3 regions of the Rhizobium sp. KNZ14-9A genome follow, and region 2 is predicted to be linked to each of the others. Evidence: riboswitches for the same ligand, from Rfam matches in the RefSeq annotation. Region 2 holds a riboswitch; each other region holds the start of a gene.
The links. A riboswitch is a leader RNA that binds a small molecule or an ion and turns the genes downstream of it on or off. The one in region 2 is predicted to bind cobalamin.
Positions count from the first base shown of each region.

Region 1 (7,041 bases), 3.4 Mb from region 2:
TTCCGATCTCGGCATCACCTATCCGGTCGCAGTCGATAACAATTATGCGATCTGGCGGGCCTTCGACAATGAATACTGGCCGGCGCATTATTTCATCGATGCGAAGGGGGAGATACGCCACCATCATTTCGGCGAAGGCGATTACGACCAGTCCGAACGGGTAATCTAGCAACTGTTGGCCGAAGCCGGCAAGACCGGCATTTCCAGCGATATCGTCGATGTGAAGGCGACCGGTGCCGAAGCTGCCTCCGATACAGCGAATGTGCAGTCTCCGGAAACCTATGTTGGTTATTCCCGCTCGCAGAACTTCGTCGATGACAAGGGCACGGTCAACGATGCTGCTCATGATTATGTCGCCGCAACGCCCAAGCTCAATGAGTGGGGTCTCACCGGCAACTGGACGGTCGGCCCTGAACAGGCAACGCTGAACGGCGCCGATGGCAGCATCTACTACCGCTTCCATGCCCGCGACCTGCATCTGGTTCTCGGACCTGGTGCGGATGGCAAGCCGGTGCGCTTCAAGGTGACGGTCGACGGCAAGGCGCCGGGCGACGGGCATGGCGTGGATACGGATGCCGACGGCAATGGCATGGTGACGGGACAGCGGCTCTACCAGCTGGTGCGTGAAGCCGGGCCGGTCGGCGACCACACGTTCGAGATCCACTTCCTCGATCCCCGCGTGCAGGCTTTCGCCTTCACATTTGGCTGAGACAGTCCTCTATCCCTTTCGCCGCGGCTCGTCCCGTGGCGAAACAGGCCGTCAGCAGATAGCCGCCCGTCGGCGCCTCCCAATCCAGCATCTCTCCGGCTGCAAAGACGCCGGGGAGATGTTTCAGCATATAGGTCTCGTCGATTTCGCTGAAGGCGATGCCGCCGGCAGAGGATATGGCCTCGGCGATGGGGCGTGGGCGCAGCAGCGGGATCGGCAGGGACTTGATGGCGGCAGCGAGTTTGTTCGGATCGTTGCGATCGGCTTCCGGCACTAGCTCGCGCAGAAGTGCTGGCTTCACACCGTCGAGACCCGCTCCCTTGCGCAGGCGGTTGGAAAAACTCGTCTTGGCATCCTGCCGGGAGAGATCGCGAGACAGGCGATCGAGGGTGCGGCCGGGAGCAAGGTCGATCGAGAGGGTTGCCTTACCATGCTGCAACAGGTCGTCACGCAAAGCGGCCGAGTGGGCATAGACGAGGCTGCCTTCGATGCCGTGTTTACTAATGACGAATTCGCCTGGAAATGTCCCCGCGCCTGATGTTGCCGTCACCGATTTCAGCGGCTCTCCGGCGAAGCGATCACGGAAGAGTTCGCTCCAGGCGACATCGAAGCCGCAATTGGCGGGGCGAAACGGCGCAATCACTATGCCGCGTTCGGAGAGTAGCGGCAGCCAACCGGTATCCGAGCCGAGACGCGGATAGCTGGCGCCGCCGAGTGCGAGCAGTGTGGCGTCGCATGATATGGTCTTGCTGCCGTCGGGTGTTTCGAAAACATGGCCGCCTTCTGCAAAGCCGATCCATCGGTGGCGGGTGAAGAAGCTGACGCCGCGGGCTTCCAGACGGGCGAGCCAGGCGCGCAGCAACGGCGAGGCCTTCATGACATTGGGAAAGACCCGGCCGGAGGAACCGACGAAGGTTTCGGTGCCGAGGTCTGCCGCCCAGGCGCGGATGTCGGCCGGGGTGAAGGCGTCGAGGGCGGCGCGTAGATGGGGATTGGCACCGCCAAAGCGGGTAGCGAAGCGCTCGTAGTCTTCGGAATGGGTGATGTTGAGGCCGGACTTGCCGGCGAGCAAGAACTTGCGGGCAAAGGTCGGCATCGCATCATAGATGGAAACGGCATGGCCGCTTGCCGACAATACTTCGGCTGCCGAAAGGCCGGCCGGGCCGCCACCGATGACTGCGATCGTCTTCTGGTTCATAGCGCCTTCTTGGCGCGGGCGGTCGGCGAGCGCAAGTCTCAGTGATGCGGATGCACGCACTTGCCATGGTCGGCGAGCACCTCGATGACCCGACATTGATCGACGCGGCCATGGCCGCAGCCCTCGACCATCTGCTCCAGTTCCGCCTTCAGGGCATTGAGGCTGCGGATGCGCTGTTCCACCTCGATCAAGCGGGCCTTGGCGATGGCGTCGGCGGAAGCGCAGGACTGGTAAGGGTCGTCCTGCAGCTGCAGCAATGTGCGGATTGCATCGATCTCGAAGCCGAGTTCGCGGGCGTGGCGGATGAAGGTGAGGCGGTTGAGGTCCGATGGCTCGTAGGAGCGTTGATTGCCCTCGCTGCGGCTCGGCGCAGACAACAGGCCGATGCCCTCATAATAGCGGATCGTCGGCACCTTGACGCCGCTCTGGCGGGCGGCTTCACCGATGGTGATCTTTTTCATGATTTTCCTCTTGCACCTCTAGTCGCTAGAGGATGTAGGAACGATACTGCTTACAAGCAAGGATCGAAATCATGAGCGAAGCAGCACAGGCACGGTACCGGGTTGGCGGAATGGATTGCGCCGCCTGCGCAACGAAAATCGATACCGCCGTCAGACGCGTGCCCGGCGTCGAAGACGTCTCCGTGTCGGTGACAGCAGGCACGATGACGGTGCGCCACGATGGCAGCAGCGATCTCAAGGCGATCGAGAAGAGGGTGACCGGCCTCGGCTATTCGGTTGCTCCGCTCACCGGCAAGGCTCCTGCTCGCGAGAGCAAGACCGGTCATGACCATGCGCATCACGACCACGATCATGGGCACGACCATGACCACGATCACGATCACGATCACGATGGGCATGAGCATCATGATCACGACCATCACGATCATGACCACGAAGGCCATGATCACGATCATGCCGGTCACGATCATTCGCACAGCGCCGAGGAGGTCGAGGGGCTGCACGGCCATGATCATGGGCCGATGACCGGTCCCTGGTGGCAGAGCAAGAAAGGCCGGTTGACGATCCTTTCCGGCCTCGCACTCGTTGCCGCCTACTTGCTCGGCCATCTGGTGCCGTCGATTGCCCCCTATGCTTTCATCGTTGCCATGCTGGTCGGGCTGGTGCCGATTGCCCGCCGCGCGGTCATGGCCGCCCTTTCTGGCACGCCCTTTTCGATCGAGATGCTGATGACGATTGCCGCTGTCGGCGCTGTCATCATCAATGCGGGGGAAGAGGCGGCGACGGTCGTCTTCCTGTTCCTCGTCGGCGAATTGCTGGAAGGCGTGGCTGCCGGCAAGGCGCGCGCCAGCATCCAGTCGCTGACGACGCTGGTGCCTAAGAATGCGCTGCTCGAGACGGGCGGCGAGGTGAAGGAAGTGCCAGCTGAGACGCTTTCCGTCGGCTCCGTCATTCTCGTGCGTCCGGGAGACCGGATTTCCGCCGACGGGACAATTGTTTCCGGCGAAAGCGCTATCGATGAGGCGCCGGTGACGGGCGAAAGCACGCCGGTTCGCAAGGGCGCAGGCGAGATGGTCTTCGCCGGCACGGTCAATGGCGATGCGGCGCTGCGCGTCCGTGTCACGGCCGCTGCCGAGGACAATACGATTGCCCGCGTCGTCAAGCTGGTGGAGGAAGCCCAGGAATCGAAGGCTCCGACGGAGCGCTTCATCGATCGCTTCTCCCGCTATTATACGCCTGGTGTCGTCGTCGTGGCGGCTCTGGTCGCCGTTTTGCCGCCGTTGCTGATGGGCGGGGCATGGGGTGAATGGGTCTATAAGGGTCTCGCAATCCTGCTGATCGGCTGCCCCTGTGCGCTTGTCATTTCCACGCCGGCGGCGATTGCCGCCTCGCTTTCGGCGGGTGCGCGCCGCGGTCTGCTGATGAAGGGTGGGGCGGTTCTGGAATCGCTTGGGAAGGTGACGGCCGTTGCCTTCGACAAAACCGGTACGCTGACCGAAGGCAAACCGCAGGTCACCGATATAATTTCCTACGGACGCACCGAGGCAGAGGTGCTTTCGCGCGCTGCTGTTCTGGAGCAGGGCTCCAGCCATCCGCTGGCGCTGGCAATCCTCAATCGGGCCAAGGCCGATGGAGTACCCGTGCCGCCGGCTTTCGAAGTCGAAGCGCTGCCCGGCAAGGGCATGACCGGCAAGGTAGGTGGGGAGACGCTCGATCTCCTGTCGCCGCCGGCTGCGCGCGAGCGCGGGGCGCTGAATGCGGAGCAGGACGAACAGGTCGCGGTGCTGAACGGCGCGGGCAAGAGCGTCTCGGTGCTGCTCGTCAATGGTGTCGCCGCCGGTCTCATTGCCATGCGCGACGAACCTCGTGAAGACGCAAAGAGCGGGCTTGCGACGCTGAAGGCAGCTGGCGTGCGCGCCATCATGCTGACCGGCGACAACAAGCGCACGGCGGCAGCCGTTGCCGGCGATCTCGGCATCGACTGGCGCGGCGAACTCCTGCCGCAGGACAAGCAGCGCATTGTTGGCGAACTGAAGAAGGAAGGTCTGTTCGTCGCCAAGGTGGGTGACGGCATTAATGACGCGCCGGCACTTGCCGCTGCCGATGTCGGCATCGCCATGGGCGGCGGCACCGACGTGGCGCTGGAGACGGCGGATGCGGCTGTGCTGCATGGGCGTGTCGGCGACGTAGCCCGGATGATCGACCTTTCGAAGCGGACGATGCGCAATATCTTTCAGAACATCACCATCGCGCTCGGGCTGAAGGCCGTGTTCCTGGTTACCACCATCATCGGCATCACCGGCCTGTGGCCGGCGATCCTCGCCGATACGGGTGCGACCGTGCTGGTGACGATGAATGCACTTCGGCTTCTTCAGATAAAGACATAAAGATTTCTTTATATCATATTGACGTTGCGATGCGGCGGGTGCATGCTTGCCGCATCGTTGGTTCTTGGGATCTGTTGATCCCAAGCTAAGAGGGAATTCGGTGCGGCCATCGCCAAGACCGAAGCTGCCCCCGCAACTGTAAGCGGATAGACACCGTCCTTCGACGTCACTGGTAAGACGCCCGGGAAGACTGGACGATGTCGATGACCCGCAAGCCAGGAGACCTGCCGCGATAGATAACGTCCACGGGCGGGGTGTCCCGGTGTGCCGCTTGCGCGAGACGGCATTCCCATGGCCGTATCTCGTCGATGCGTTGCGCCGCAGCCTTGCCCATAACCTTCGGGGTAAGGAAAATGACTATCAAGACTGCAAATCTCGGCTTTCCCAGGATCGGAAAGCATCGCGAACTCAAATTCGCACTGGAGAGCTACTGGGCCGGCAAATCCGATGCCGGCGCGCTTCTCGATGTCGCGAAGCGGCTGCGGGCGGAAAACTGGCTCCTGCAGAAGCAGAAGGGGATCGACGTCATCCCCTCGAACGATTTCTCGCTTTACGACCATGTGCTCGACACGGCGGTCATGGTCGGCGCCATTCCCGCCGCCTATGGCTGGAAGGGCGGGCAAGTTTCTCTCGACACCTATTTCGCGATGGCGCGCGGCTCCACCGGCGAAGAGGCGCATGTCGATTGCGGCCATCAGCACCATCACGGGCATGGCGCGCCGGCGCTGGAAATGACGAAATGGTTCGACACGAACTACCACTACATGGTGCCGGAACTCGGCCCCGATCAGACCTTTGCCCTGACGGCGAACAAGCCACTTGATGCCTTCGTCGAGGCCAAGACACTTGGCATCCACACCCGGCCGGTCATCCTCGGTCCGGTTACCTTCCTGAAACTCGCCAAGGGAAGCGAAGAAGGTTTTGCGCCGATTGACCTGCTTGCACGCTTGTTGCCTGTTTATACAAAAGTACTGGCAGAACTTCGTGCAGCCGGTGTCGACTGGGTGCAGATCGACGAACCTTGCTTCGTGCTCGATCTTTCACAGGAAGAGCAGGCAGCACTGCAGCATACCTATCGTGCGCTGCATGAATTGGTGCCCGACCTGAAGATCATGGTCGCCACCTATTTCGGCGCGATCGGCGACAATCTGCCGACGGCGCTCTCGCTCCCGGTTGCCGGCCTGCATGTCGATCTCGTTCGCGCTCCACAGCAGATCGATGCCCTTTTCAAGGCACCCAGCGATCTGACATTTTCGCTTGGCGTCATCGACGGGCGCAATATCTGGAAGGCAGACCTTGCGGCGATCCGGGAGAGGATCGAGCCGCTTGTCCAGCACTTTGGTGCGGACCGGCTACAGATCGCGCCGTCCTGCTCGCTGCTGCACGCGCCGATCGATCTGGAACTGGAGAGCGGGCTGGATGGTGAGATGAAATCATGGCTCGCCTTCGCTGCCCAGAAGCTTGATGAGCTCGCAGCGCTCGGTGATGCCGGCAAGGCCTCCCAGGTGATTGCGGCAGCCTCGCAGGCCGTTGCATCGCGCGCCGTATCTACGCGCGTACATGATCTGAAGGTCAGACAGCGGGTTGCCGCGATCGACGAGGCGATGAAGACACGCAGCAGCGATTTTGCCGAGCGGACCGGACTGCAGGAGCGTAAGCTTCGCTTGCCGCTGTTCCCGACGACGACGATCGGCTCCTTCCCGCAGACATCAGATGTTCGAAAGTCCCGCTCCGCTTTCACCAAGGGCACGATCAGCGAGGCGGATTATGATGCCTTTCTGAAAAAGGAGACCGAAGCGGCGATCCGCTGGCAGGAGGAAATCGGCCTCGACGTGCTTGTCCACGGCGAATTCGAGCGCAACGACATGGTGCAGTATTTCGGTGAGCAGCTTTCCGGCTTCGCCTTCACTCAACATGCCTGGGTGCAGAGCTATGGCTCCCGTTACGTCCGACCGCCTGTTATCTTCGGCGACGTCTCCCGGCCGAAGCCGATGACAGTCGAGTGGTGGCGCTATGCGCAGTCGCTGACGGAGAAGCCCGTGAAGGGCATGCTGACGGGGCCGGTGACGATCCTCAACTGGTCCTTCGTGCGCGACGATCTCTCTCGCGCCGACGTCAGCCGGCAGATCGCGCTGGCGATCCGCGACGAGGTGCTCGATCTCGAAAGGGCCGGTGCGGCAATGATCCAGATCGACGAGGCGGCGCTGCGCGAGGGCCTGCCGCTGCGCAAGGCTGACTGGAAGACCTATCTCGACTGGGCCGTCGAGAGTTTCCGCCTATGCGCCT
Region 1 is NZ_JBPGXB010000002.1:4,310,468-4,317,508, forward strand. Features, by position in the region: partial or broken gene ACR9ZQ_RS28100 (cytochrome c biogenesis protein DipZ) at 1-709, shown strand, start outside; gene ACR9ZQ_RS28105 (TIGR03862 family flavoprotein) at 696-1,907, opposite strand; gene ACR9ZQ_RS28110 (MerR family transcriptional regulator) at 1,946-2,368, opposite strand; gene ACR9ZQ_RS28115 (heavy metal translocating P-type ATPase) at 2,440-4,755, shown strand; cobalamin riboswitch at 4,796-5,001, shown strand; gene metE (5-methyltetrahydropteroyltriglutamate--homocysteine S-methyltransferase) at 5,109-7,041, shown strand, end outside.
Region 1: it holds a riboswitch for cobalamin, as region 2 does, so the genes downstream of both, metE (5-methyltetrahydropteroyltriglutamate--homocysteine S-methyltransferase) here and cobU (bifunctional adenosylcobinamide kinase/adenosylcobinamide-phosphate guanylyltransferase) in region 2, are expected to answer to the same signal.

Region 2 (7,041 bases):
GCTCGCCCCGCCGGAATGAGCCGCAGCGATCGCCGCAAGCTCGGTGTCGGCCGCCGAGAGGAACAGGACATCGCCCGGCGACTGGCCGAGGTCGATGGCCTCGTCCCCGTCGCTGATCGTTCCCTGTTGAGCCAGAAGCAGGTGCATCGAAACCCCTTAGACCAGTGCCACGATCGCCTTGCGCACCGCGTCCTGATCCATCTCGTGCAGGCCGATGACGACGAGGCGCGTGCTGCGTGCTTCGCCCGGGGTCCAGGCGCGGTCGAAATACTGGTCGATGCGGGCACCCACGGCCTGCAGCTGCAGGCGCATCGGCTTGCCGGAGACATCGATGAAGCCCTTGAGGCGCAGCACGTCATGCTCGGCGATAATGCCCTTCAGCTTCTCGACGAAACCTGATGTATCGGCGATAGCGCCAAGCTCGACGACGAAACTGTCGAATTCGTCGTGATCGTGCGGCGTGCCGTCCTCATGCTCCAGCTCGTGATGGGACTTGCGGTTGACGATATCGTCTTCCGTGCCGATGCCGAGGCCGAGCAGCACGCTTGCCGGCACGTCGCCATTCCTGGCCTCGATCATCACAGGCTTGCGGGCGATGCGCGAGGCGACTTCGCTCTTCACACGGCCAAGGCCGTCAGCGTCGATCAGGTCGGTCTTGTTGAGCACGATCAGATCAGCGCAGGTCAGCTGATCCTCGAAGAGCTCCTCGATCGGGCTTTCATGATCGAGCGATTCATCCTCGACGCGGCGTGCATCGACAGCATCATGGTCATCGGCAAAACGACCTGCGGCAACAGCGGCGCTGTCGACCACGGTGATCACGCCGTCAACGGTGACTTCGCTTCTGATGTCCGGCCAGTTGAAGGCGGCGACCAGCGGCTGTGGCAAGGCAAGGCCCGAGGTCTCGATGATGATATGGTCCGGTCGCTGCTCGCGCTCAAGAAGCTTGGTCATGGTCGGAATGAAATCGTCGGCGACCGTGCAGCAGATGCAGCCATTGGTGAGCTCGATAATATCGTCCTCGGTGCAATTCTCCGCCCCGCAGCCCTTCAGCACATCGCCATCGACGCCGAGATCGCCGAACTCGTTGATGATGAGCGCAATCTTCTTGCCGCCGGCATTTGTGAGCAGGTTGCGGATCATTGTCGTCTTGCCCGCACCTAGGAAGCCGGTGATGACGGTTGCGGGAATTTTCTGCTGCATGGATTTAACCCTTCATTTTCAGCGGCAGACCTGCCGCGATAAAATACACGTCGTCGGCCGAAGCCGCGATCATCTGGTGCAGCCGGCCGGCATGGTCGCGAAACTCCCGCGCCATGCGGTTCTCAGGCACGATGCCGAGGCCGACTTCATTGGAAACGATGACGAGCCGCGCCTTTGCCTGCGGTAGAAAGGCGGCAAGGGCGGCGGACTGGGCGGCGATATCGCGCCCCTCCATCATCAGGTTGGTGAGCCACAGCGTCAGGCAATCAACGAGAACAGCCCTGCCCTCGCCGTCGATTGCCGCAAGGCGCTCGGTAAGGTCGAGCGGTTCCTCATGCGTGGTCCAGGAGGGGCCGCGGTCGGCCTTGTGCTGGTCGATACGCGCCTGCATTTCGTCATCCCAGGCGCGGCCTGTGGCGATGTAGTGGCGGTCGAGGCCGCTTGTGGTGACGAGGTTTTCGGCGAAGCGGGATTTGCCGGAGCGGGCGCCGCCGAGGATGAAGGTGGCGTTGAGAAGGCTCTTGGTCATGCCACGGCCGCCCTTGGAGCGAAGGCGCGGCTCCACCCACCTCCCTCATCCCTGTGCTTGTCACAGGGATCCAGCGTGCCCAAGTCCTTGGGCACAAGAGAACTCACTCAACGACGGCGTAGATTCATTCACTGCGCGGACGCGCCGTGGCTGGATTCCTGTGACAAGCACAGGAATGAGGGAGGAGAGGAAAGTCACGCCGGGTAACGTCCACCAACAGGCACCAGACGCATCCCATCAGGGGATACCGAACCGACACCTTTCACACGCACCACCAGAGGCAGCGCTGAATCAAATCCTTCAGCCAAGACAACCTCCGTGCTGGCAGCGGGCAAACGGCCCAGTATGGGCATTATGCCCGGCACGGATGGCAGGTCTCCTGGCTCGCAGTTATCGGCCGCGACAGGGGCGACCTGATACGGTCGCCCCTGGTCGTGCCAGCGGATCTGCCTCGCCTTCCCGGCTGCGTCTCGTGAAAAGGCGGACAATTCGTAGAGATAGAGGCGTCCTGCCCCGGCTGATCACGATGCATTCCAGTGGCTTTTCCGGCACTTATCCCGCCTTGCCCGCCTGCAGAATGCGAGGCTGTCAGCACAACGGTTAAAATACCGGACGGAAGACCCTGACTGCTCTACAGTCGCGGGGTCGGCTGTGATGAAGGCGCCCGGCTTGGGTCCGCCCCGTCACATTCCCTTTTCATCCGGAAGGCGTAAGGCCGATCCGGAACCATCCATTATGTCAATTCATGGTTAGGCTTCCGCCCCGGGCATGTCAATCGGTGCACCGGGTGCACACAGAGATCATCTCGACTTACACTACCGATATTATCGTCTTTAATCAAAGGTTTACGTCACAAAAACTTTACGGCTCAGTCGGTATTTTGCCGCAATTGCCGCTCATGCGGATGCCGGCTCCGCCCTTGACCCCCACTCCTGCCGCCTAGTTTCCCCATGATGCTCTCCCGAATGGATATTCGCCGCCTCGGCCCTCTCGGCACCGTCTTTGATCCGGGACGCCTGCGCGCGCTCATCCGACACAGCGAAATGGGAATGGTCTTTGCCGGCGCGCTCGTCGGTATCGCCTCGGGGCTTGCGGTCACCGCCATGAGCTATGTCTCGGAAGAGATGCACAGGCTGATCTTCGGCATAGACGGCACGACGAGGCTCAGTGCCTCGCAAATCGACAGCAAGTTCCTGCTGATGACGGCCCCGGTTGCCGGCGGCATGCTGCTCGGCCTGTTGATCTTCATTCTCGCCAGATGGCGCAAGAAACCGATGGTCGACCCGATTGAGGCCAATGCCCTGCATGGCGGCCGCCTGTCGCTGACGGACAGCATTCTCGTCGCCATCCAGAATCTCGTTTCCAACGGCTTCGGCGCATCCGTCGGTCTGGAGGCCGGCTATACGCAGCTTGCAGCCGGCATAGCCTCGAAATTCGGCCTGAAGCTGCAGCTGCGCCGCTCCGACATGCGTGTCCTCGTCGGCTGCGGTGCAGCCGGCGCCATCGCCGCCGCCTTCAATGCACCGCTGACGGGCGCCTTCTATGCCTTCGAGCTGATCATCGGCACCTACACCATCGTCTCGCTGACGCCTGTCGTCGTCGCCGCCCTCGTCGCTACACTGGTCGCCCGCCTGCTCTCCGGCAGCGATTTCATCATCGATGTCGGCAGCTTCGGCGCTGTCCAGCCCGCCGATTACGTGCCGGCGATCGCCCTTGGCGCCTTCTGCGCCGGCATCGGCATCCTCATCATGCAGGGCGTCTCCTTCGTCGAGGAGCTGGCGCGCAAAAGCGCCATCGCGCTACCTTTCCGCCCGGCGCTCGGCGGCCTCGTCGTCGGCCTGCTGGCGCTGGTCTCGCCGCAGGTGCTGGCCGCCGGCCACGGCGCGCTGCATCTCAACCTCTCCCATGAGATCACCATTCCCGCGCTGATCGGCCTCTTCCTTCTGAAATCGGTGGCATCGGCCATTTCGATCGGCTCCGGCTTCAGGGGCGGCCTGTTCTTCGCCTCGCTCTTCATGGGTGCCCTGCTCGGCAAGCTCTTTGCCTATTCCGCCCCCTATTTCGCCGATGCGACACTGACGCCCGTGATCTATGCCGTGGTCGGCATGAGCTCGCTCGCCGTCGCCGTCATCGGCGGGCCGCTGACCATGACCTTCCTGGCGCTGGAGATCACCGGCGACTTTCCGATCACCGTTCTGGTACTCGCCGCCGTCATTACCTCCTCGCTCGTGGTGCGCACCACCTTCGGCTACTCCTTCGCCACATGGCGCTTTCACCTGCGCGGCGAGAGCATCCGCAGCGCCCATGATGTCGGCTGGATCCGCAACCTGACCGTAGACAAGCTGATGCGCTCAGACGTGAAGACCGCAAAACTTGGAATAACGATGGACGAATTCAAGGAGGTCTTCCCCATCGGCTCGACGCAACGCGTCATCCTCGTCGATGACGGCGACAAATATGCCGGTCTCGTGCTCGTGCCGGAAATCTACGCCAACCCCACCAGCGCGCAGGACGAAGCCCAGCAGCTGACCGATTTCATCCGCTACAAAAACGATTTCCTGCAGCCGCAGATGAACGCCAAACAGGCAGCCGCGATCTTCGACAAGACCGAAAGCGAAGCGCTCGCCGTCGTCAACAACCTCATCGAGCGCAAGGTGATCGGCCAGCTCAGCGAAAGCCACACGCTGCGCCGCTACAGCGAAGAACTCGACCGCCGCCGTCGTGAGGTCTCAGGCGAGATCTGAGGCATTTGCCGCTGAAGTCAGAAACACGCCGGCATTAGAGCTACGCATCAAACTTTCTGAAAATCGATTCCGATTTCAGGCCACTGCCGTAGTCGGTACCGCGAGCTTGAACACGTCCGCCCTCCTCGAAACGCCTCGCAATTCGAACGATCCCAGATGTTCGCAGGCGACGCCGCAGCCGGCCGCGAAGCTTTCCGACATCAGAAGAGGCTGGCCGAGTTCGCCGCAGAGTTTCTCGAGCCGCGAGGCCTCGTTGACGGCCCTGCCGATCACAGTGAAATCAAGCCTGCCGCGGGCGCCGACATTTCCGTAGAACACCTCGCCAAGATGCAGGACGACGTCGACACCGATATCAGGACCGCCCTCGCGCGCCCGCTGACGATTGAGCGCCTCGTTTGCCTCCAGAACATTTCGGGCCGAGGCGAGCGCAGCCATGCAGGCCGTCTCGGGATCCTCGCCGTCTTCGCCGCCTGTCGGAAAGATCGCCAATACGCTGTCGCCCATGAACTTGAGGATCTCGCCGGAATTTTCCTCGACATGCCGGCCGATCAGCTCGAAATGCTCGTTCAGAAACCCGGCGATCTCACCGGGTTGATAGACCTCGGTCAACGCCGTGAAGTTTCTGAGGTCTGCAAGCAGGATCGCGGCATTGATGGCGCCCCCCGTTCCCCTCTGGACCTCGCCCGCAAGGATGCGCGCACTCGTCTTGGCGCCTGTATAGACAGCAAGGATATCCGAGGCGGTTCTCGATGCCGCGATGCGGTAGCAGGCAAGCCCCAGTGCCGGGAAAAGCTTTGCGATGATCGTCAGCTGATCATTGGAAAATCCGCCCAGCCTGTCGCTTGTCAAGGACAGGCTGACCCCGCGCAACGCGGCCTCCTTCGGGAACTCCAGCAGGCTGACCAGATGATCCGTGCCGCCGCCAAGCGCGAATTCCGCAAGCTGCGGATAGTCGTCGACACCCTCCCCCTTGGCAATGATCCAGCGCCCCGACGTTTCGCCTCGGCCCAGCAGATAATAAATCGGCGTCTTCTCGAAGCTCAGCTGCGCCGCGCTGCCATATTCGGCTCTCTCGATGGTGGTCGCGCCGCCGCGCACGAAATTGGCCGAGATGCCGGCATACATGGGATGAATGGATGGCATCGCGATACTGCCCCGCCAGATGGGAAAGCCATCGGCGATCAACCGGTCGCACAAACCGGTAATGAGCTCACCGATATGCTCGCTCCTGATTCCCTCATCTATAAGCCATTGAATATGATCGTTAATTTCGGAACCTCCACATGGGTCGGCGCAATTCTATGATCGGAAATAGCGCGAATGGGCGGCAATGCCGAACCGGGCTGCGACCTCAGGCAATGGCTGCGAGGCCAATGTTTCTAACCATCCATCCCGGCAACGATGGCGGCCGGGCAGGCGAAGAGAGAACGATACCTGGCAACACCTTCATTCGCCTGCCTCGCCTCCTCATACCATTCCCGGGCAATGGAGGCGGTGCGGAATTCGATGATCAGAAGCCTGTTCATCTGCCGGTTTCCCTGGACAGGCTGGACCTTGCCTCCCGGAGACCGGACGCGGCCTCCATGGAACGTCATATCCGCCGATATGCATGCAAGATATTCATCGATCGCCTGATCTTTGATATCGGGATGGATTTCGAGAATGAAATAGGCGCTCATGGATCGCTGCCTCTAACAAGGGCCGAACAGCCATGCGAGAGTATCGACATGACGATGACGATTCCTTAGAATATCGAAACAATTAGTTCGGAGATCTAAACGTTTTGCCGAAAAAGTCAACTGACCGCCTCGCGCGCTACATTCCGACGGTCCAGCTGTTTTCGGCCCGGCTCGGGCTGTTCCACCAAAAGGTGGCCGAGCAGGTGGGCTTGACCAGCACCGAATTCAAGTGCTTCCGGCTGTTGGAAAAACTCGGACCGCTGTCGATGACGGCCCTGTCGCGCGAGGTCGGATTGAAGATCGGTACGGTCAGCGGGCTGATCGACAAGCTGGAGGCGACCGGCTTCGTCGTCAGGCAACGGGATGAGACCGACAAACGCCGCCTTGTCCTGGTTGCCTGTCCCGAGGCCTCGGCACGCGCCACCCGACTCTACGAGGAGCAGAGCGAGCCGGTCTCCGCGATCCTGGACTCCTACAGCGAGCCGGAATTCAACCTGCTGCTGACCTTCCTCACCGATCTCGGCAATATCTTCGCCCGGACCTCTCCGCCGTCGCGGAAAGAACCGCATCCCGAGCAGGCCCCCACCAAAACGCCGCAGGAATGAAGACGGGCATCTCCGCTCACATCCTTACCGTCATGCCGCCGTCGACGGTCAGTACGTGGCCGTTGACGAAGGAAGCGGCACCGCTTGCAAGAAACAGCGCCGCGCCGGCGATCTCGTCCGGGCGGCCCCAGCGTTGGACCGGGATGCGCTGGCGCACGAAGGGCATCAATTCCTCGTTTGCAGCCATCGCCGCATTCGTCTCGGTGGCGAACCAGCCGGGCGCAATCGCGTTGCTGGTGATGCCATGCGGCCCGAATTCGACCGCCATGGCGCGCATCAGG
Region 2 is NZ_JBPGXB010000002.1:879,766-886,806, reverse strand. Features, by position in the region: partial or broken gene cobN (cobaltochelatase subunit CobN) at 1-147, opposite strand, end outside; gene cobW (cobalamin biosynthesis protein CobW) at 157-1,203, opposite strand; gene cobU (bifunctional adenosylcobinamide kinase/adenosylcobinamide-phosphate guanylyltransferase) at 1,208-1,732, opposite strand; cobalamin riboswitch at 2,085-2,478, opposite strand; gene ACR9ZQ_RS10495 (chloride channel protein) at 2,686-4,476, shown strand; gene ACR9ZQ_RS10490 (adenylate/guanylate cyclase domain-containing protein) at 4,552-5,619, opposite strand; gene ACR9ZQ_RS10485 (DUF1330 domain-containing protein) at 5,856-6,155, opposite strand; gene ACR9ZQ_RS10480 (MarR family winged helix-turn-helix transcriptional regulator) at 6,260-6,760, shown strand; gene ACR9ZQ_RS10475 (SDR family oxidoreductase) at 6,777-7,041, opposite strand, start outside.

Region 3 (7,041 bases), 830 kb from region 2:
TGCCGCCAGTGTGCGCAGCGCCGCACGCGACTTGGCATCCGTCAGTGTCGAATGCAGCACGACCTCGGAGGATGGCAGCGCCGGCAGGCCGAAGCGCTCGCTGACCTCGATCGTGCCGACAGGCGCCAGACGATGGGAGAAGGTCGAGACGGCAAGCCCGGCTGAAACGGCTGCTGTCACAGCCGAAGAGCCTCCGCCGAGGAAGACTTCCGCCCAGGGAATGCCGGCCGCATCGAGCGCCCGGGTGCAGACATCCCGCACCTTGCAGTTGGGCGACAGTGCTGCAAGACGCAGCGGTTCGCCGCGGCGATATTCGAATTGCGGCGTTGCAAACCAGCCGAAATGCTCCGGTGCCAGAACCTCGCCGTCGCGCCGGTCCTCGTCCCGACGGACGATCGCCGCATCCAGGTCGCCGCGATCGAAGGCGGCGAGCAACTCGCAGGAATTGTCGAGCCGCACCTCGATCGTCAGCCCCGGATCATGGGCATTGAGGCGCGCAAGCAGCGTCGGCACTTCCGGGCCGGCGACATGGGCCGCAATGCCCAGCCTGAAATGACGGCGCGACGAGGAAAGTGCCGCGATCGCCCGGTCATGGGCAGCGAGGAATTCCCGTGCGGCATCAAGAAATACCGCCCCCTGTGCCGAAAGCCGCACCAGCCGCGGCGTGCGTTCGATCAGCCGATGGCCGAGCCGCTCCTCCAGCCGTTTGAGCTTGACGCTGATCGCCCCTTGCGTGCTGCCGAGCTCATTGGCGGCGCGGGTGAAGCTCTTGTTCTCGGCGATCGTCACGAAAGCCTGAACGGAATCGACATCGAGCATGGTCATTGGATCTATCCGAAATTGTTGTGTCTGAAATAGTCAATCATCCAATTCTGTAATGATCAAGCTCTGCTTATGCTGACGCAAATGGACGACAACGGATGTCACCCTTGTAAGTCTCAACGTCGAAAGGCCAAAGCATGACCTCTGCCTCCCCTCCATCCTCACGTATCAGAGGCATCGTCGCCCTGATGGCGGCCTGCCTCTCCTCACTGATGTTCGGCCTTGAAATATCGAGCGTACCGGCAATCCTGCCGACGCTGGAAAAGGTGCTGCATGCCGATTTCAGCGCGCTGCAATGGATCATGAATGCCTATACGATCGCCGTGACGACGGTGCTGATGGCAGCAGGCACATTAGCCGATCGCTACGGCCGCAAGCGCGTCTTCCTGATCGGCATTGCCGCCTTTGGCCTCACCTCGCTGATTGCCGGCCTTGCTCAGGATGTTTCGCTGCTAATCGTTGCTCGCTTTCTGCAGGGCATGAGCGGCGGCGTGATGCTGATCTGCCAGGTGGCCGTCCTCTCCCATCAATTCCCGGAGGGCAGAGCCCGCAGCATGGCCTTCGGCTGGTGGGGCATCATCTTCGGCATCGGCCTCGGCTTTGGCCCGATCATAGGCGTTGCGATCGTAGCAGCCGCCGGCTGGCAATGGGTCTTCCTCATCCATGCCGTGCTGGCTGCCGTGACGGTGGCCCTTGCCGTAACGGGTGTTGAGGAATTGCGTGACCCCGCTGCAGGACGGCTCGATATCGCCGGCATCGCCACCCTTTCGCTGGCGGTCTTCTGCCTCGCTTTCTTCATCACCCAGGGTCCGGCTCTCGGCTTTGCCAGCCCTACCGCGCTTGCCATTATCGGACTTTCCGCGGCAAGCCTCGTCGCCTTCATCTTCGCCGAGAGGCTGAACCCGCGACCGATGTTCGATGCCTCGGTCTTCGGCATCCGCGCCTTCTCGGGCGCCATCATCGGCTCGGCTGCCATGAATATCAGCTTCTGGCCCTTCATGATCTATCTGCCGATCTGGTATGAAGCCGGTCTCGGTTATGGCAGTGTGGCCGCGGGTCTGGCGCTGCTTGCCTATACGCTGCCGACGCTCGTCGTACCGCCGCTCGCCGAACGGCTCATGCTGCGCTATCGGCCGGGCATCATCATTCCCGGCGGCCTTTTCACCATCGGGCTCGGCTTCCTGCTGATGAAATCAGGCAGTGCCGCCGCCGCGCCAAGCTGGCTGACGATGCTGCCTGGCGCGCTGCTTGCCGGCATCGGGCTTGGCTTCACCAACACTCCGGTCACCAATACGACGACAGGCGCTGTCTCCAGCGATCGCGCCGGCATGGCTTCCGGCATCGACATGAGCGCCCGGATGATCTCGCTCGCCATCAACATCGCCGTCATGGGCTTCATCCTGTTCAGCGGCGTGCTCTCCCACCTCAAGAGCACCTTGCCAACCTCGACGGATGCCGGCGACCTGCGCCTGCTCGCCGAACGGATCTCCGCCGGCAACATTGCCTCCCTGCCAGACATTCCGGCCGGGACGGTGCATGATGCGCTGGTCGCAGGCTTCGGTGGCGTCATGCTCTATGGCGCGATTGGTGTCTGGCTTCTCGCCGCCGCAAGCTTCCTCGTCTTCGCCCATTGGAAGACGCCGGCCTGCGCCGAGGATTGCGGCACCCAGCCGGCAGAATGATGCACACCCGCGCCGGCTCAGACCGGCGCGGCCTCGCTTTCCACCTGCCCCCAGCCGTCATGGAAAACCAGCTCTTCCAGCGCCATCCGCTGCCGCCAGCCTTTGACCGCCAGTTCCGGCTTATCATAGAGCCGGTCGACGAAGCCGGCGCAGAGCCAGGCGACCATCTCGATGTGATCGGGAATGCCGAGGATCTCCTTCAGGTCACCCTCGCGAAAAATGCTGACCCAGCCGATGCCCACCCCTTCGGCGCGAGCAGCAAGCCACAGGTTCTGGATGGCGCAGACGGTGGAATAGCTGTCCATACGCGGATTATGCGTGCGCCCCAGCACCACGCTGCCGCTGCGGGTTGGATCGCAGGTCACGCAGATGCCGAGCGGCGCCTGGACAATGCCTTCGAGCTTCAGCGAACGGTATTGCTCCTGCCGCTCGCCGTCGAACATGCGGGCCGCTTCTTCATTCGCCCTAAGGAAGGCATCGCGTACCCGCGCCCTTACCTCGACGCTCTTCACCAGAATGAAATTCCACGGCTGCATGAAGCCGACCGAGGGCGCGTGATGCGCGGCGGTCAAAAGACGCGTCACCAGATCATCCGGCAAGGGATCGGGCAGGAACTGGCTGCGCACGTCACGCCGCGTCATGATCGCGTGATAGACGGCCTCGCGTTCGGCCGCAGAAAAGCTGGATGCCGGGCAAACGGCATCATCAATGGGTCGCATCGTCAAATCCCCAACAACGCAACCGCCCGCCGTCCGCGCGGGTTGGGTCTATCTTGCCAGGCCGGTCTTCTGACTTGGCGTCATCCGCTTGACCGCTACCTTCCCGGCCTTGCGGCCAGTGGCATTCTATGCGGCAAGCGTCGGCCTTACAGCGTTGGGCACGTTCCGGTCTTGCGCCGGATTCCCGATTCTCCCGCTTGTGAAAGCGGGCACCTGACGGGTGATCTATGGCGCGGAAACGGCATGGCGGCAAGCTGCATGCGACATTCATTTCGTGGACAGGCTGAAAATGCTGGCCTAGAACGAGACCCGACGCCGCTGGCGCCGAATCCTCTCTCATTGCCTTCCGGTTGCCCGTGTCCCGTCTAACGCCGATGATCCTTGCGGTCGCCCTGTTCATGGAACAGATGGATTCGACCGTGATCGCCACCAGCCTGCCGGCGATTGCTGCCGATATAGGCACCTCGCCGATCGCGCTGAAACTTGCGGTAACGAGCTACCTCGTGGCGCTCGCAATCTTCATCCCGATCAGCGGCTGGATGTCGGACCGCTTCGGCGCACGCAACATCTTCCGCCTGGCGATCTTCGTTTTCATGGTTGGCTCGGTCGCCTGCGCATTCTCCAATTCCATCGCCGCCTTCGTTATCTCCCGCCTCATCCAGGGTGCCGGCGGCTCGATGATGACGCCGGTCGGGCGATTGCTCTTGGTGCGTGGCACGCCACGTCACCAACTGGTGAATGCCATGGCATGGCTGACCATTCCGGCGCTGATCGGCCCGATCATGGGCCCGCCGATCGGCGGCTTCCTGACGACATATCTCAGCTGGCACTGGATCTTCTGGATCAATGTGCCGATCGGCATTATCGGCATCGTCCTCGTCACCCGTTTCCTGCCGGCCGTCGAGCCGCGCAGCCCGAAGCCGATGGATTTTCCGGGCTTCTTCCTGTCGGGTATCGGCTTTGCCGGTTTCGTATTCGGCCTCTCCGTCATCAGCCTGCCCGCCGTTCCCGTCATCTACGGCTATGTCACTGTCGCCGTCGGCGTCCTCTCCGGCATCCTCTATTTCGTGCATGCCAGGCGCACGCCGCATCCGCTGCTCGACCCCAAGATGTTTCGTTACCCGATGTTCCGGGCGGCAATCCTCGGCGCCTCGAATTTCCGCATGGGCCTGGGCGCGCTGCCCTTCCTGATGCCGCTGATGCTGCAGCTCGGCTTCGGCCTGACGCCGCTGCAGTCAGGCTCGATCACCTTCATCAGCGCTCTTGGCTCCATGGGCTCGAAATTTGCGGCCAACCGCACCTATAACGCCTTCGGCTTCCGCAACGTCATCGCGCTGACGACCTTCCTCGCGGCAATCTTCCTCGGCGTGAATGGCTTCTTCACTGCCGAAACGCCGATGTATGTCATCATGGGCTGTCTTCTTGTCGGCGGCCTCCTCCGCTCCATGGCCTTTTCGGGCGTCAATGCCATGGTCTTCGGCGATGTGGACGAGGCCGACAGCAGCCAGGCGACTGCCATCAACGCGGTGGCGCAGCGCATCTCCATGGCCATGGGCGTTGCGGTAGCCGGCACGATCCTGGAAATCTCCTCGAGCTTCCACGGCGGCAAGCTTTTGGTCTCGGATTTTCATATCGCTTTCTTCATCGTAGCGGCGATATCAGCACTTGCCTGCATCACTTTCCTGCGCCTGCCCGCCAATGCCGGCGAGGAGCTGACGACACGCCGCCACAAGAACAGACATGCCGAGGCGGCAGAACCGGAAGAGGCCCAGGGACAGGCCCACGGACAGGCAATGGCGGAGAGCCGCTGAAAACTTCACGGATCTGTCGTTTTTCCTCACAGATTCTACGTGACAATTCCGATCGGCATGGCTACATAAGCCGCATGTCGATTTCGTCCGTTTACGCATCGCGATTTTATTCGTACCGCTGCTTCCAGCGGATGCGGGTCTGTGCGTAACCGAAACTAACGCGACGACAACCCGAACAGCCGCTAGTCAACCTGGCGGCTTTTTTGTTCCGCCACGGTATGACCAACAGGAGAGCATACCGTGACTGACACTATTGATGATCTGCGCATCGTCGAGATCACCCCGCTGACCAAACCTGCCGATATCATCTCGGAAATTCCGCGTGACGCCGCTGTTACCAAGACCGTGACCAGCACGCGCGACACGATCCACAATATCCTCACCGGTCAGGACGACCGCCAGCTGGTCATCATCGGCCCCTGTTCGATCCATGATCCGGCGGCTGCCCGCGAATATGCCGGCCGTCTCGTCGAGCAGCGACGACGTCTTTCCGGCGATCTCGAAATCGTCATGCGCGTCTATTTCGAAAAGCCCCGCACCACCGTCGGCTGGAAGGGCCTGATGAACGACCCGCATCTGGATGGCAGCTACCGGATCGAGGAAGGCCTGCGCCTCGCGCGCCGCCTGCTGCTCGACATCAACGCCATGGGCCTGCCGGCCGGCTGCGAATTCCTCGATACGATCACGCCGCAATATATCGCCGATCTCGTCAGCTACGGCGCCATCGGCGCGCGCACGACCGAAAGCCAGATCCATCGCCAGCTCGCCTCGGGTCTCTCCTGCCCGATCGGCTTCAAGAATGGCACAGATGGCAGCGCGCGCATCGCGCTCGACGCGATCATGGCGGCCTCCCAGCCGCACCATTTCCCGGCGGTCACCAAGGATGGACAGGCAGCGATTGCCTCCACGCGCGGCAACGAGGACTGCCACATCATCCTGCGTGGCGGCAAACGGCCGAACTATGAGGCAGCTGACGTGCAGGCTGTCATCGCCGAAGCCGTCAAGCTCGGCGTCGACCCGCGCATGCTGATCGATGCCAGCCACGCGAACAGCAACAAGGATCCGATGAACCAGCCGAAGGTCGTCCATGATGTCGCCGGCCAGATTCTTGCCGGCAACCACCACATCAAGGGCATGATGATCGAGAGCAACCTCGTCGCCGGCCGCCAGGATCTCGTCCCCGGAAAGCCGCTCGTCTACGGCCAGTCCATCACCGACGGCTGCATCGGCTGGGATACGTCGGTCGAGGTGCTCGAGGATCTCGCCAAGGCCGTCCGCGACCGCCGCAAGGCAGCCGTCGCAGCCTGAGTGGCCGCATCAGTCGCGGCGGGCAAACCCCGCCGCGTCATCCTTCAATGATGATGATCAGGCCTTCGCCGGAAAATACCGAACATAAGCGAATTCCTCGCCATCCGGTGACCAATTCGGCACGTTGATCGTGCCCTGCCCGCCGAAGAGCTCGAACAGCTCCGTCAGGTTGCCGCCGTCCATGTCCATCATCCTGAGCCTGACACTAAGATCACGCGGATGGTCGAAGACATCGGGGTCGTAGGAGAGAATCAGCACCTTGTCGTTGTTGGGTGACGGATGGGCGAACCAGTTGCCGTAATTGTCTGATGTCACCTGCTGGAGACCCGTACCATCGGGGTGGATGCGCCAGATCTGCATCAGCCCGGTGCGGCTGGAGTTGAAATAGATCCACTGCCCGTCGGCCGACCAGTCCGGCCCATCATTGCGGCCTTCTCCATGCGTCAGCCGCTTCTCCTCGCCGCCTTTGACCGAGATCGTGTAGATATCGAAGAGGTCGTTGCGGATGCCGCAATAGGCAAGTTCGCGTCCGTCGGGCGACCAGCCATGCCAGTAGGACGGCAGGTTCTTGGTGATCAGCCGCGGCTTGCCGCCCTCGATCGGCAGGATGTAGATCGCCGACTTGCCGAACTCGGTCTTGTCGGAAATGACGATTTCCTCGCCATCGGGCGAAATGCCGTGGTCATTGTTGCAGTGGAC
Region 3 is NZ_JBPGXB010000002.1:1,709,061-1,716,101, reverse strand. Features, by position in the region: gene ACR9ZQ_RS15010 (LysR family transcriptional regulator) at 1-825, opposite strand, end outside; gene ACR9ZQ_RS15005 (MFS transporter) at 960-2,504, shown strand; gene bluB (5,6-dimethylbenzimidazole synthase) at 2,522-3,223, opposite strand; cobalamin riboswitch at 3,266-3,455, opposite strand; gene ACR9ZQ_RS14995 (MFS transporter) at 3,598-5,034, shown strand; gene ACR9ZQ_RS14990 (3-deoxy-7-phosphoheptulonate synthase) at 5,275-6,342, shown strand; gene ACR9ZQ_RS14985 (TolB family protein) at 6,400-7,041, opposite strand, start outside.
Region 3: it holds a riboswitch for cobalamin, as region 2 does, so the genes downstream of both, bluB (5,6-dimethylbenzimidazole synthase) here and cobU (bifunctional adenosylcobinamide kinase/adenosylcobinamide-phosphate guanylyltransferase) in region 2, are expected to answer to the same signal.